DNA from 2 places in the Microbacterium suwonense genome. Region 1 is predicted to be linked to the other one. Evidence: riboswitches for the same ligand, from Rfam matches in the RefSeq annotation. Region 1 holds a riboswitch; the other holds the start of a gene.
The links. A riboswitch is a leader RNA that binds a small molecule or an ion and turns the genes downstream of it on or off. The one in region 1 is predicted to bind ZMP and ZTP.

Region 1 (6,593 bases):
TGCAGCCGACCCCGCACCCACCAGTGCCCCGATGCCGGAGATGACGCCGGCACTGCTGACGGCAGTCGCACCACCGGATGCCGTGGATCCGGCAGCGGCGGAACCGGCCGCACCCGACCCGGCCGAACCCGTCGTGCCTCCTGAACCAGTGGCCGCGACGCCCCCGGAACCGGCGACGACGGCCCCTTCGACGACGCTCGAGGGCATGGCGGCAAGCGCGACGATCGGCGTTCCGCCGCCCTGCAGAGTCGCCAGGTAGGCCGATGCGCCGCTGACGCCCAGCACGAGAGGCAGCAGCACGAGTGCGAGCCGGCTGGAGACGTCCTTGGCCTCGGCTGCGACGATCATGCAGCGAGCGCAATCCTGCAAGTGCTGGTCAGCGCGTTGCTGTGCACGCACACCGAGGTTGCCGCGCGCATACGCGCCGAGGTGCTCGATCGTCCACCTGCACTCGGACTCGTCGTCCACGCTGCGCAGGTGGGCCTGGATCCATGCTTCGCGCAGACCTTCGCGGGCGCGGAAGGTCAGCTGCGAGACCGCGCCGGCGCTCATTCCCAGCAGCGAGCCGATCGCCGCCGGCTTCATCCCCTCGATCTCGGAGTACCACAGCACCTCCTGCCAGCGGGAGGGCAGCGAGCGGAAGGCCTGTGCGGTCAGCCCGCGATCGAGCTCCTCGTCGGCTGCGGCGTCGGTGCTCGATGGGTCGGCGACCGTCTCGAGCTCGTCGATGGCGGTCTCGCGGCGCGCGCGGCCCCAGGCCGCGGCGGTGTTGCGGATGCTGGTGAACAGATAGGCGCGGAAGGAGCCGTTGGGCCCACCGCCCTTGAGGATCGCCTGATAGATGCGCGCGTAGGCCTCCTGCACGAGGTCATCGGGGTCGATCGATGAGGTGATCGACCGCGCGACCGTCATCCCGGAGCGGTAGTGACGTCGCCAGAGTTCGCCGAACGCCTCCGCGTCACCCGATCGGGTGCGCAGCACGAGGTCGGAGTCAGCGGATGCTGATTCCTCGGCACTGCGGTCGTTCACGTCGTCCCTGTACTCCTGCCGGATGTTCCGCGCTCGTGTGGCGGACATGCTTCTCAAAGAAGAGACGCGTGAATGGTCACTTCATCACGCGTCTTTTCCATTCTCGCTCGAAATCCCGGCGGAGGCCAGCCCTGTGGAGAACCGATCGAGAGCGCTCTCAGGATCTACGCGAAAAAGTTCCTCGCACCGGCGTAATGAATCGAGGGGTCGGCCGTCTCTTCTCGTAGAGCACGTCCGAAGCGACTGGCGAGGGGCCGGTTGCGGAGGGGATCGATGCCGGGGGTATCGCATCGAAGCAGAACGGGATCGGAGACCTCGGGGAGGAGCTTCCGATCCGGTCGGCTCAGGGGAGGTGAGGCCGCCGCTGTGGGGACAGCGGCGGCCTCACTCATCATCTTCGGCAGCGTCTGCGCCGCGGTGATCAGCGCGTCGGCGCCGCCCCGATCCACAGACCGCGAACCGCGAGATCTCCATCCAGCAGCACGGCATCCGCCACGAAGCCGCGCCTCAGTGAGCCCAGTGACTCGCCGAACCCCACGGCCTTCGCCGGCGTCGCCGTCAACGCACGCACAGCCTCGCCGAGCTCGACACCCGCGTCGACGGCACGCCGCAGAGCGACATCCTGCGTGAGGGTGGAACCCGCGATCGAACCAGTGTCGTCGGCGCGCGCGACGCCATCCGTCACCGTCACCTTCACCGCTCCCAGGTCGTAGTGCCCGTCGGCGCTGCCGGCCGCGGCCATGGCATCCGTGATCAGCGCCACTCGACGCGGCGCCGCGTCGAAGAGCAGCTTGATCACGTGCGGATCGAGGTGGATGTTGTCGGCGATGCCCTCCAGTACCACGCGGTGGTCGGCCGCCGCGATCAGCACCGGCCCCGGTGCCCGGTGGTGGATCCCGTTCATCGCATTGAAGGCGTGCGTGAGGATCGATGCACCGGCTTCGAACGCGGCGCGGGCGATCTCGGCATCCGCGTTCGTATGTCCGACGGCGACGGCGGCGCCGGATGCCACGATCTGGCGCACCGCATCGAGCCCCCGGGCAGCTCCGGGGCGAGGGTGACCTGTCTCACCGTCCCGCGCCCCGCAGCCAGCAGCCGCGCGATGGCGTCCGGGTCGGGGGTGCGCAGCAGCGACGGCTCGTGCGCACCGTGGTGGCCGGGGTCGAGGAACGGGCCCTCCAGGTGGCTGCCGAGGATCTCGGCATCCGTCTCAGTGAGATCCGCGATGGTCGCCACCTGAGCGGCGAGCTGGTCGATCGTCGCCGTGACCAGCGAGATCACGGCGCGCGTCGTGCCGTGCGAGCGGTGCATCTCGCGGCCGATGCGGATGGCATCCGCGCCGTCGTCGTACGCCGCGCCGGCACCGCCGTGGCCGTGGATGTCGATGAAACCGGGCGTGAGCACGGCGTCGCCGCCGACGACGGATGCCGCATCGACCACGTCAGCGGCATCCGTCCAGTCGGATCCCGTGCCGCGGGCGACCACGATGCCCTCTTCGAACCGCACCCAGCCGTTCTCGGTGACGGAGCCGTCACCGTCGACGATCCGCGCGGAGTGGATCACCCGCGAGCCGTGGAAGTCCGTCGTCAGGGTCATCGCATGCGCCATGCACCGAATCTATCGCGCCGGGCACCGGATGCCGGTCATGATGCTGGGCGTGCGGCACCGGCATCCGCTAAGCTTTTCCACGTCGCGACTGGCGTCTGGGTGGGGCACCACCGGGGAGCGGCCTCTTTGCAATCGACCGCGCGCCTGGGCCGATGAGGAACACACCCCAATCCCGTGTGAACAGGAGACCGCCATGACCGACCGTTACTTCGACGCCCCGCTCGCCGAGGTCGACCCCGAGATCGCCGAGGTGCTCGAGCGCGAGCTGAACCGCCAGCGCACGTACCTCGAGATGATCGCATCCGAGAACTTCGTGCCCGTCTCGGTGCTGCAGTCGCAGGGCTCGGTGCTGACCAACAAGTACGCCGAGGGCTACCCCGGCCGCCGCTACTACGGCGGCTGCGAAGAGGTCGACGTGGCCGAGTCGCTGGCCATCGAGCGGGCGAAGAGCCTGTTCGGATCCGAGTTCGCCAACGTGCAGCCGCACTCCGGCGCCAGCGCGAACGCTGCCGTGCTGCATGCCATCGCCCGCCCCGGCGACACGCTCCTGGGCCTCTCGCTCGACCAGGGCGGCCACCTCACGCACGGCATGAAGATCAACTTCTCGGGGCGGCTGTACAACATCGTCGCCTACGGTGTGAACCCCGAGACCTCGACGATCGACATGGACGAGGTGCGCGCACTCGCCATCGAGCACAAGCCGAAGGTGATCATCGCCGGATGGTCGGCGTACCCCCGTCAGCTCGACTTCGCGAAGTTCCGCGAGATCGCCGATGAGGTCGGCGCGCTGCTGTGGGTCGACATGGCGCACTTCGCCGGTCTCGTCGCCGCAGGCCTGCACCCGAACCCGGTGCCGCACGCGCACGTCGTCTCGTCGACCGTGCACAAGACCATCGGCGGCCCGCGCTCGGGCTTCATCCTCACCAACGATGCCGACATCGCCAAGAAGATCAACTCGGCCGTGTTCCCGGGCCAGCAGGGCGGCCCGCTCATGCATGTGATCGCGGCGAAGGCGACCGCGTTCAAGCTCGCCGCAACTCCGGAGTTCGCCGAGCGTCAGCAGCGGGTGATCTCGGGCGCCGCGCTGATCGCCGAGCGGCTCTCGCAGCAGGACGTGAAGGATGCCGGCATCAGCGTCCGTTCGGGCGGCACCGACGTGCACCTGGTTCTCGTCGACCTGCGCAACGCCGAGATCGACGGCAAGCAGGCCGAGGATCTGCTGCACGAGATCCACATCACCGTGAACCGCAACGCCGTTCCGAACGACCCGCGTCCGCCGATGGTGACCTCGGGGCTGCGGATCGGGACCCCGGCGCTGGCCACCCGCGGTTTCGGCGACGCCGAGTTCACCGAGGTCGCCGACATCATCGCGCTGGCGCTGCTGCCGGGAGCCGACGTCGAGGCGCTCCGCGCCCGAGTGGCCACGCTCGCCGAGGCGTTCCCGCTGTACCCCGGCCTGCAGCAGTAGCCCACCACCACTACCCGTCTATTTGTGCCTTTCGTGGCGATTCTGGGCCGTATTCGCGGCGTTCGGCACAAATAGACGGGCTGTACGGAAGGAGCGGGACATGACCGCGAAGATCCTCGACGGCAAGGCCGCGGCTGCGGCGATCAAGAGTGAGCTCGCCGAGCGGGTCGCGGCGCTGCGCGAGCGCGGTGTGGTGCCCGGCATCGCCACCGTGCTGGTCGGCGCCGACCCCGCGTCTCAGCTGTACGTGGGGATGAAGCATCGCCAGTCCGAGGCGATCGGAATGAACTCGATCCAGCGCGAACTGCCGGCCGATGCCACCCAGGCCGAGGTCGAGGCGGTGATCGACGAGCTCAACGCCGACGACACCTGCCATGGCTACATCGTGCAGCTTCCGCTGCCGAAGCACCTCGACACCGATGCGATCCTGGAGCGCATCGACCCGGCCAAGGACGCCGACGGCCTGCATCCGACCAACCTCGGCCGTCTCGTGCTGAACGTCAACGCGCCGATCCGCACCCCACTGCCCTGCACGCCGCGCGGCGTGATCGAGCTGCTGCTGCGCAACGACTACGACCTGAAGGGGAAGCACGTCGTCGTGGTCGGGCGCGGTGTGACCATCGGCCGGCCGATGGGGCTGCTGCTCACCCGACGCGACATCAACGCGACCGTCACGCAGGTGCACACCGGCACGCCGGACATGAGCCCGTACCTGCGGCAGGCCGATGTGATCGTCGCCGGTGCGGGTGTGAAGCACCTGATCCAGGCATCCGACGTGAAGCCGGGAGCCGCCGTGCTCGACGTGGGTGTCACGCGCGAGACCGACCCGGAGACCGGCAAGTCGAAGGTCTATGGCGATGTGCATCCGGACGTCGCGGAGGTCGCCGGCTGGCTCTCGCCCAACCCCGGCGGCGTCGGCCCGATGACCGTCGCCCTGCTGATGACGAACGTCGTCGAGGCCGCCGAGCGCCTCTGACCCGGCCTCACCGCCCCTGCTCAGCTTCACCGCCCCTGCTCAGTCACGTGACTGAGCAGGGGCGGTGTGGTTCAGCAGGGGCGGCGGCGCGGAAGCCTGCCGGGTGGCGGCGCGGGAGCCCGCCGGGCGGCGGCGCGGGAGCGGCGGAGGAGCCACCCGATGTCATAGATAACGTTTTCGTTAACCACTGGCGCCGCGTCCGTTTCTCTCGTAGATTATGAGCGACAACATATGTTGTGGGTAACTACAAATAATCGCGCAAAGGAGCGCCCGTGCGACGTCGAAATTCCTTCCTCGCTCTGCTGGCTGCGACCGCCGTGGTCGCAGCGCCGCTCGTTCCCCTCACCGCAGCAGCGGCCGACCCTGAGCCGGTCACGCATGCCGACTTCGATGACGGCACACTCGGCGACTGGACGGCGAGCGGAGACCCGACCCTTGAGACCGTCGAGGATCCCGCCGGAGGCGAGGGCCTGGTGCTCCGCGTCGGCGATCGCAGCGAGACCTGGCACACGCTGCAGAGCCCCACGGGGCTGTTCACCGAAGGCGAGACCTACACGCTCTCGGCCCGCGTGCTGCTTCCCGACGCCGACGGACAGGCGCGCTTCATCGTGAAGGACGGCTACCACTGGGTCGCCGACACCACGGTGCCGGCCGGGGAGTGGACCACGGTCAGCGGCGACTTCACCGCCGACGCGGACGACTCCCAGGTGTACGTCGAAGTCGAGCCCGCCACCGAGACGTTCTACCTCGACGATGTGCTCATCACCCACCAGTCCGAATCCGAGCCGGATGACGGGGACGTCGCGCCAGGGGGCGCGGAGAACCCCAGCACCACGCCGGTGGCTCTCGCTCAGGGAACCGGCGACGTCGCGGCGCTGACCTTCGACGACGGCCCCAACGGCGCCACGACCGCGAAGCTCCTGGACTTCCTCAAGCAGCACGACCTCCAGGCGGTGTTCTGCGTGATCGGTGAGAACATCACCGCACCAGGCGGAGCGGAGCTGCTGCGTCGCATGGTCGACGAGGGGCACACGCTGTGCAATCACAGCACCGGCTACGCCGACATGGGCGCCTGGGATGCCGATCGCATCCGTGCCGACCTCACCGAGAACCTGCGGATCATCCGCGAAGCGCTGGGCGACCCGCAGGCGCAGGTGCCGTTCTTCCGTGCGCCGAACGGCAGCTGGGGAGCCACGCCCGCCGTCGCCGTGAGCCTTGGCATGCAGCCCCTCGCCGTGGTCAACACGATCAGCGACTGGGAGGAGACCGACCCCGCCGTTCTCACAGAGAACCTGCGAGCGGCCATGAAGCCCGGTGAGATCGTTCTCGTGCACGACGGCGGCGGCGACCGCGAGCCCTCGCTGCAGGCGGTCACGACCGTCGTCTCGGAGCGGATCTCCGACGGTTGGCGCTTCACCCTGCCGGTGGGCGCACCCGCACCCGCTCAGCAGGGCGACCTCATCGAAGCGGACTTCGAGGACGGCACGCTGCAGGGCTGGTTCGCGCGTGCGG
Region 2 (6,593 bases), 670 kb from region 1:
TGGCCGACTACCCGACCCCGCCGAACTGCACCTCGCCGTTCGCACCCGCCTGGATCGCCGAGATGGTGCGCCGGCAGGCTTGAGTGCTCCTCGCTTCATGTGACCCGGATGGTCGCCTCACCGTGGGCAAGGCGACCATCTGAGCCACATGAAAGGCCCGCGGGCAACTCAGTGGTGGAAGAGGCGCAGTCCCGTCGTGACCAGGGTGATGCCGTGCTCGGCGGCAGCAGCGGCCACCTCGTCGGAGCGCGTCGAACCGCCCGGCTCGATGATGGTGCCGACGCCGAACTCGGCGGCGTGGTCGACGTTGTCGCGGAACGGCAGGAAGCCGTCGGAGATCAGGGTGACGTCGTCGAGGCGCTCGCTCCACTCCTCGCGCCACGCGCTCTCGCCGTAGCGGACGGATGCCTTGTCGCCGAACAGCCCGGCGAACTCGGTGCGCTGGGTGCGGGTCATCTCCGCCCCGGCGAAGCGGATCTGCCAGTTCAGCCGGTCCTGCCGCCGCATCCCGTCGACCATCGGCAGCTCGCGGACGAACGGATGCCGACGCAGCCACCACACGCGGGCCTTGTCGCCTGCGAGGCGTACGCAGTCGACGCGGTTCTGCTGCCCCGCCCCGATCCCGACCGCGGCGCCGTCGCGCACGAGTACGACCGAGTTCGACTGCGTGTAGCGCGCCGTCGCCATTCCGAGCTGCGCATCCCGGCGGTGCGCGCGGTCGAGGATTTCTCCGGCAGCGCCGCGGCAAGATCGGCGGCATCCCGGTCCTGCTCGATCACGGCACCCAGCACCTCACGACGCTCCCGCGCCGGCGGATGCCAGTCCAGACCCGCCTCGAAGATCAGGAAGCGGCCGGACTTCTTCGCCCGCAGCGTCTCGACCACGCCCTCTTCGAATCCCGGCGCGATGACGGCGTCGCAGATCACGGTGCGCAGGAAGTCTGCCGTCTCGGCATCCACTGGTCGCGACAGCGCGACCACGTCGCCGAAGGAGGACTTCGGGTCAGCATCGCGGGCGCGCACGTAGGCGGAGATCGGGCTGTCGGTGCCGACTCCGTGCACCCGCCAGGTCTCGGCGGCCACCTCATCGATCGGCCCGGCAAGCGCGGCGCCGGCAGGCGAGACGTGCTTGAACGATGCCGCTGCGGGCAGGCCGCTGGCCTCGTCGGCCTCTCGCACGAGTGCGAAGGCGTTCAGCGCGTCGAGATAGTTGATCAGCGAGGGCTCTCCGCCGATCACGGCGGGGCCTCCTCGACCGAGGCGGACTGGTGCGGATTCATCCCGTAGCGCACGGGCACTCCCATCTGTGATGGGCACCCAGGCGGTCGATGCCGTAGTTCTGCTCCCCGCCGGTCATCCAGCTTCGCCAGTCGCATGACCAGGATACCCGCGCTTCCATCCGCAAGCCTCCCGCGCAGATGGAAAACGTCGGCGCAACGGGCCGGGAACCAGCGCTTTCCATCTTCACGCGGGCGAGCTGCCGCGTCAGCGCAGGGGCGAGCGGCGGGCGGAGGGCCGGGAGACGTCGGGGACGAGAATGCCGAGCAGCTGCACGAGCGTGGTCAGCCACAGCAGCACGAGGCCGACGACCACGGCCTCCAGCGCGGCGACCGAGAGCACGTGCAGCCCGAAGGCCAGCACGACCGCGATCACGATGAGCAGCACCAGCACGATCGTGAGAGTGCGCAGCATCCGCAGCTCCCCCATCAGAACCGTGACGATGATGACCGCCGCGAGCAGCAGCGCGAGCGTCGCGAATGCGGCGATCGCATGCGGACCCGGCACCCGGTCGATCGGCAGCAGGCCGACCGCAGCCAATGCGAGACCCGCGCAGGCCCACGTGATGACGACCGCTGCGATCCCCCGCAGGGCGGCATCGCCCAGCATCCGGTGCAGGTCGCGGCCGAGGTATGAGCCGGTGGTCGCGATCAGCAGGCCCGCGATGACCAGGGTGCCGTTGAACGCCCAGCCGCCCGATCCGATGCCGAGTTCCGAGAAGCTGCGCTCCCACCAGACGCTGTCCGTCGCGGTGAGCATCGCGAACAGGGTGCCGATGATGAGGAAGGCGAACAGCAGCGAGGCGAGATCGCGGGTGCTGAGACGGATGCCGGCGCCGAACGCCATCCTGCCGCCGAGCGCGGATGCGACGGCCGTGAACACTCCGCCGCCGATGGCAGGCAGTTCGAGCCCCTGCAGACCTGCGGCCAGCACTTCGCCCGCGAGCAGCACGCCCAGGCCGGTCACTCCGGCGAGCGCGGCTGTGACCGCCACTGCGCTGACGTCCGAGACGACGGCCTGCCAGCGCGGCATCGCCGAGGTCTCGCCCGGCCGATGCATCCGCGTGCTGACGACGAATGCCGCCGCGGCGATCAGCCCCGCCACCAGGGCGACCGGGATGATGACGGATCCGTCGCCGCTGAACGGGCGGGAGCCGCCCCACAGCACGGCCGTGCCCGCGAGCAGGCCGAGCACGAAGCAGGCGGCAGTGGCCCACAGCATCCGCCGCTGCTCGCGCAGCATCCGCTCGACATCCATGCCTTCATCGAACCACTCCGCGCGGACTTGCGAGTCCACGGATGTCGGATGAAACGACGGATGTCGGCGCAGAACGCCAATATCCGCCGACATCCGGATTCTGAGCCGACATTCGTAGCCACTCGCCCTGCCGCGACTACCGTTGAGCCATGCGCCTCTCCGTGATCCGCTCCGCGCGCCGCGCGCCCCTGCTGCAGGTGCTGAAGTCGGCAGCGGCCACGATCGCGGCCTGGCTGATCGCGGGCTGGCTGCTGCCGGGACCGCTGCCGGTGTTCGCGGCGATCGCCGCACTGCTGGTCGTGCAGCCGAGCGTGAACCAGTCCCTGTCGAAGGCGCTCGAACGCAGCGCGGGCGTGATCCTCGGCGTCGTGATCGCCGTGCTGCTGAGTCTGCTGCTCGGTGCCCAGAGCTGGGTCGTGCTGGCGGCCGTCGTGGTGGCGATGCTGATCGCCTGGGGTATGCGGGCCTCCACCGGCACGGGAAACCAGGTGGCGATCTCGGCCGTGCTGGTGCTCGCGCTGGGGTCGTCGAATCCCGACTACGCCCTGTACCGCATCATCGAGACGCTGATCGGCGCGGCGATCGGATTCGTCGTGAACGTGCTGATCGTGCCACCGGTTCTCAGCGCGCCCGCCCGCCGTGACATCGGGATGCTGGGGCACGAGCTCGCCGCATCCCTCGACCGCCTGGCCGACGCACTGCCGACCGCCCGCACGTCCGCCCAGCTGCACGAGCTGATGCTGCAGGTGCGGCTGCTGCGACCGATGAAGGACGCCGCCGAGGCGTCGCTCGTCGCCGCAGAGGACTCCCTCGCGCTGAACCCGCGCCGGTCTCGCCACCGCGACGATCTGATCGAGCTGCGGGCGCTGTTCGAGCGGCTCTCGCCGGTGGTCACCCAGGTGATCGGCATGACCCGGGCCTACTTCGACCACTACGACGACGCGCTCGCCGACGACCCCGCCGTGCGGGCGATCGCCGAGCAGCTGCGTCGTGCGGGTCACGACGCGCGCCTGGCGGTGCAGACCGCGGATGCCGCACCTGAACCGGATGCCATGACCTCGGCCATCCCGGCGCTGACCGCTCCCCTGGTGGTGCGGCCGCCGGGATCCGATCACTGGATCCTGGTCGGCTCGCTGATGGAGGATCTGCGCCGCATCCACGGCGAACTCAGCGACGAGATCTGAGCACCGCGTCGCCGCTCACGGGTCGCACTTCGCGGCATCCCGCCGCTGGAGGCCACCATGTGCGCCACGCGAAGCGACAAGATGGGGGCAGCCGGGTGCTACGTGGCTGCGGCGCGGGCGACGTGGCTGCGGGCGTGGGCGGTCGCCGCATCCAGATCGGTGAAGAGGTGGTTCTGGTGGCGCAAGGATGCCATCACACCGACCCGCTCGGCGAGCTGCAGGTGGCGGGGCTGGATGCCCTTGACGAGCACGGTGATGCCGCGCCGCTCGAGTGAGTGGATCATGTCGGTGATGACCTGAGCTCCGGTGGCATCGAGGATCTGCAGCTGCGACATCCGGATGACGACGACCTCGATGTCACGCATCTCCGATACGCGCTCCATCATCCGCTCGGCAGCGCCGAAGAACAGCGCACCCTCCAGCCGGAACACCGCGATGCGCTCGTCGCCTGGCTGCACCGATCCGGGCAGCTCCTCGCGATGCACGCCACTGGCCTTCGCGAGCTGGCGCAGGGCGAAGAAGCCGGCGGCGAGCAGGCCGATCAGCACGGCGTAGATGAGGTCGACGCTCACCGTCACGATCGCGGTGATGACGAAGACGACGGCATCCGACCGGGTCGAGCCGAGCACCGCGCGCACGGTCGCCGGAGCGACCATGCGGCAGGCGGTGACCATCAGCACTCCGGCGAGCGCGGCCAGCGGGATCCGCGACACGACGGCCGCTCCGACCAGCACCACGGCCAGCAGCAGCAGTCCGTGGGCGATCGCGGCGACACGGGTGCGCGCACCGGCACGGATGCTGACCGCCGTGCGCGCGATGGCTCCCGTGGCCGGCATGCCGCCGAAGAACCCGGCGGCGATGGATGCCAGGCCCTGCCCGACCAGCTCGCGGTCGGCGTCGTACGGTCCGGTGTCGGAGATGCTGGCGGCGACCCGGGCGGCCAGCAGCGATTCGATGGCGGCGAGGGCGGCCACCGCGAACGCCGGACCGATGAGTCCGGCCACGGCGGTGAGGTCGCCGGAGGGCAGTGTGGGCGCGGGGAGCCCTGAGGGCAGCTCGCCGATGAGGTCGACCGGCAGGTCCAGCAGCGCGACGAGCAGCCCGGTGACGACGATGGCGATCAGTGAGCCGGGGAACCGGGGTGCGAACCTCATCGACGCGAGCATGATCACCACGACGATCGCGACCAGCAGCAGCGACCATCCCAGTTTCGGCCAGGTGGCCGTCATAGCCGCCTGCACGGCGGAGATCGCGGCGTTCGTGCTCTCACCCGGCTGGGTTCCGGTGGCCGTGGGCACCTGCTGCAGGAAGATGATCACGGCGATGCCGAGCGTGAACCCCTCGATCACCGGCCACGGGATGTAGCTGATCGTGCGCCCCAGCCGCAGCACGCCGGCCAGCAGCACGATCAGGCCGGAGAGCAGGCAGACGAGGGCGAGAGCACTCGTCCCCTGCACCGCCATGATGGGGGCGAGCACCACGACCATCGCGCCGGTGGGCCCGGAGACCTGCACGTTCGAGCCGCCGAAGATCGCCGCGACGATGCCGGCGATGATGGCTGTGACCAGGCCGCTCTCCGCTCCCGCGCCCGAGCTGACGCCGAAGGCGAGCGCCAGTGGCAGCGCGACGATGCCGACGGTGACGCCCGCGAGCAGGTCGGCGCGCCAGGTGCGCGGCACGGCACGGTAGTCGGTGCGGGAGGGCAGCAGAGCCAGCAGGCGGGAGTGCTTCACGTGCGTCCCGCGATCTCGGGAAGGCCGTCCTGCTCGCTCAGCTGCTGCTGCGTGGTGTGCAGGATCTCGCCCAGCAGCGCACGTGCGACGCGCAGAAGGTCAGCGACCTGAGGGTAGGCCAGGCGGTAGAAGACCAGGCTGCCGCGGCGTTCGGAGACCACCAGGCGGTTGCGCCGCAGCACGGCCAGATGCTGCGAGACGTGCGATGCCTCGAGCTCGGTGATGCTCAGCAGCTCGGACACGGAGGTCTCGGGTGCGTTGGAGAGCACTTCGAGGATGCGGATGCGGATGGGGTGCGCGAGCCCCTTGAACAGGCCGGCCTTCACCTCGTACAGCGGACGGCTCGGGTCGCTCAGCATCCGGTGCACCCCTGGCGATCTTCGTCGGCTCCCGCTGACCCGACATGATGATTTCATCATATCGCAATACTGCTCGGCCGGCGGTCACGCGTGCTCCCGCAGGTCCGCCCCTCGGCATCCGGGCCTGCGTATGGGTACATCACCCCATTTCGTCGAAAATCCCGCCTGGTTAGGCTCGCCTGCGGAGGGAGTCGGAGATGTCGAAACCGAGGGACTCTCGCAGCAAGATGCCGCTGCTGACCCTGTCGATCGTCTGCGCCGTGCTGCTGATCACGACGGTCGCCTTCGGTGTGAGCACCCTGCTGATGTCGAGGATGACCATCGCGCAGGCCGCACCGACGCCGGCTCCGACGACGTCGCCGACGACGGCTCCGGGAGCGACCGAGAAGCCCGACGACGCCGACCGCGTCGTGCAGGGCCGTGAGGTCACGGTCGTCTCGGACTTGGATTTCGGATACTTCTTCATGTCGCGCACCGACGCGCACGGCTACACGTCGCTGTACTCGCAGATCCGCAACACGGATGCGAAGCAGGCGGTCACGGTGTACTTCGACGTGAGCCTGTACGACGACGAGGGCACGCTGGTCAGTCGATGGCCCACCAGCTCGTACCTGCTGCCCGACCAGGTGACGCTGTTCGACAGCACGCTTGCCGAGAACATGCTCGACGTCGCCTCGATCAGCGTCGAGCAGACCGGCATCAGTCTCGATCCGCCCGCGACGACAGGCACGGTGAAGATGACCGAGGCACGCGGGGGCGACGGCGGAGTGGTCGAGGGCGCAT

Region 2: it holds a riboswitch for ZMP and ZTP, as region 1 does, so the genes downstream of both, QUE33_RS16215 (hypothetical protein) here and glyA (serine hydroxymethyltransferase) in region 1, are expected to answer to the same signal.

The regions. Positions count from the first base shown of each region.
Region 1 is NZ_AP027728.1:1,579,564-1,586,156, reverse strand. Features, by position in the region: gene QUE33_RS07965 (sigma-70 family RNA polymerase sigma factor) at 1-1,077, opposite strand, end outside; partial or broken gene nagA (N-acetylglucosamine-6-phosphate deacetylase) at 1,451-2,625, opposite strand; ZMP/ZTP riboswitch at 2,712-2,794, shown strand; gene glyA (serine hydroxymethyltransferase) at 2,831-4,105, shown strand; gene QUE33_RS07950 (bifunctional methylenetetrahydrofolate dehydrogenase/methenyltetrahydrofolate cyclohydrolase) at 4,206-5,081, shown strand; gene QUE33_RS07945 (endo-1,4-beta-xylanase) at 5,354-6,593, shown strand, end outside.
Region 2 is NZ_AP027728.1:2,246,266-2,252,858, forward strand. Features, by position in the region: gene QUE33_RS11185 (DNA alkylation repair protein) at 1-83, shown strand, start outside; gene QUE33_RS11190 (hypothetical protein) at 169-507, opposite strand; partial or broken gene QUE33_RS16210 (hypothetical protein) at 628-687, opposite strand; partial or broken gene QUE33_RS16215 (hypothetical protein) at 798-1,316, opposite strand; ZMP/ZTP riboswitch at 1,308-1,383, opposite strand; gene QUE33_RS11200 (DUF998 domain-containing protein) at 1,485-2,573, opposite strand; gene QUE33_RS11205 (FUSC family protein) at 2,684-3,718, shown strand; gene QUE33_RS11210 (SulP family inorganic anion transporter) at 3,817-5,451, opposite strand; gene QUE33_RS11215 (ArsR/SmtB family transcription factor) at 5,448-5,810, opposite strand; gene QUE33_RS11220 (hypothetical protein) at 6,008-6,593, shown strand, end outside.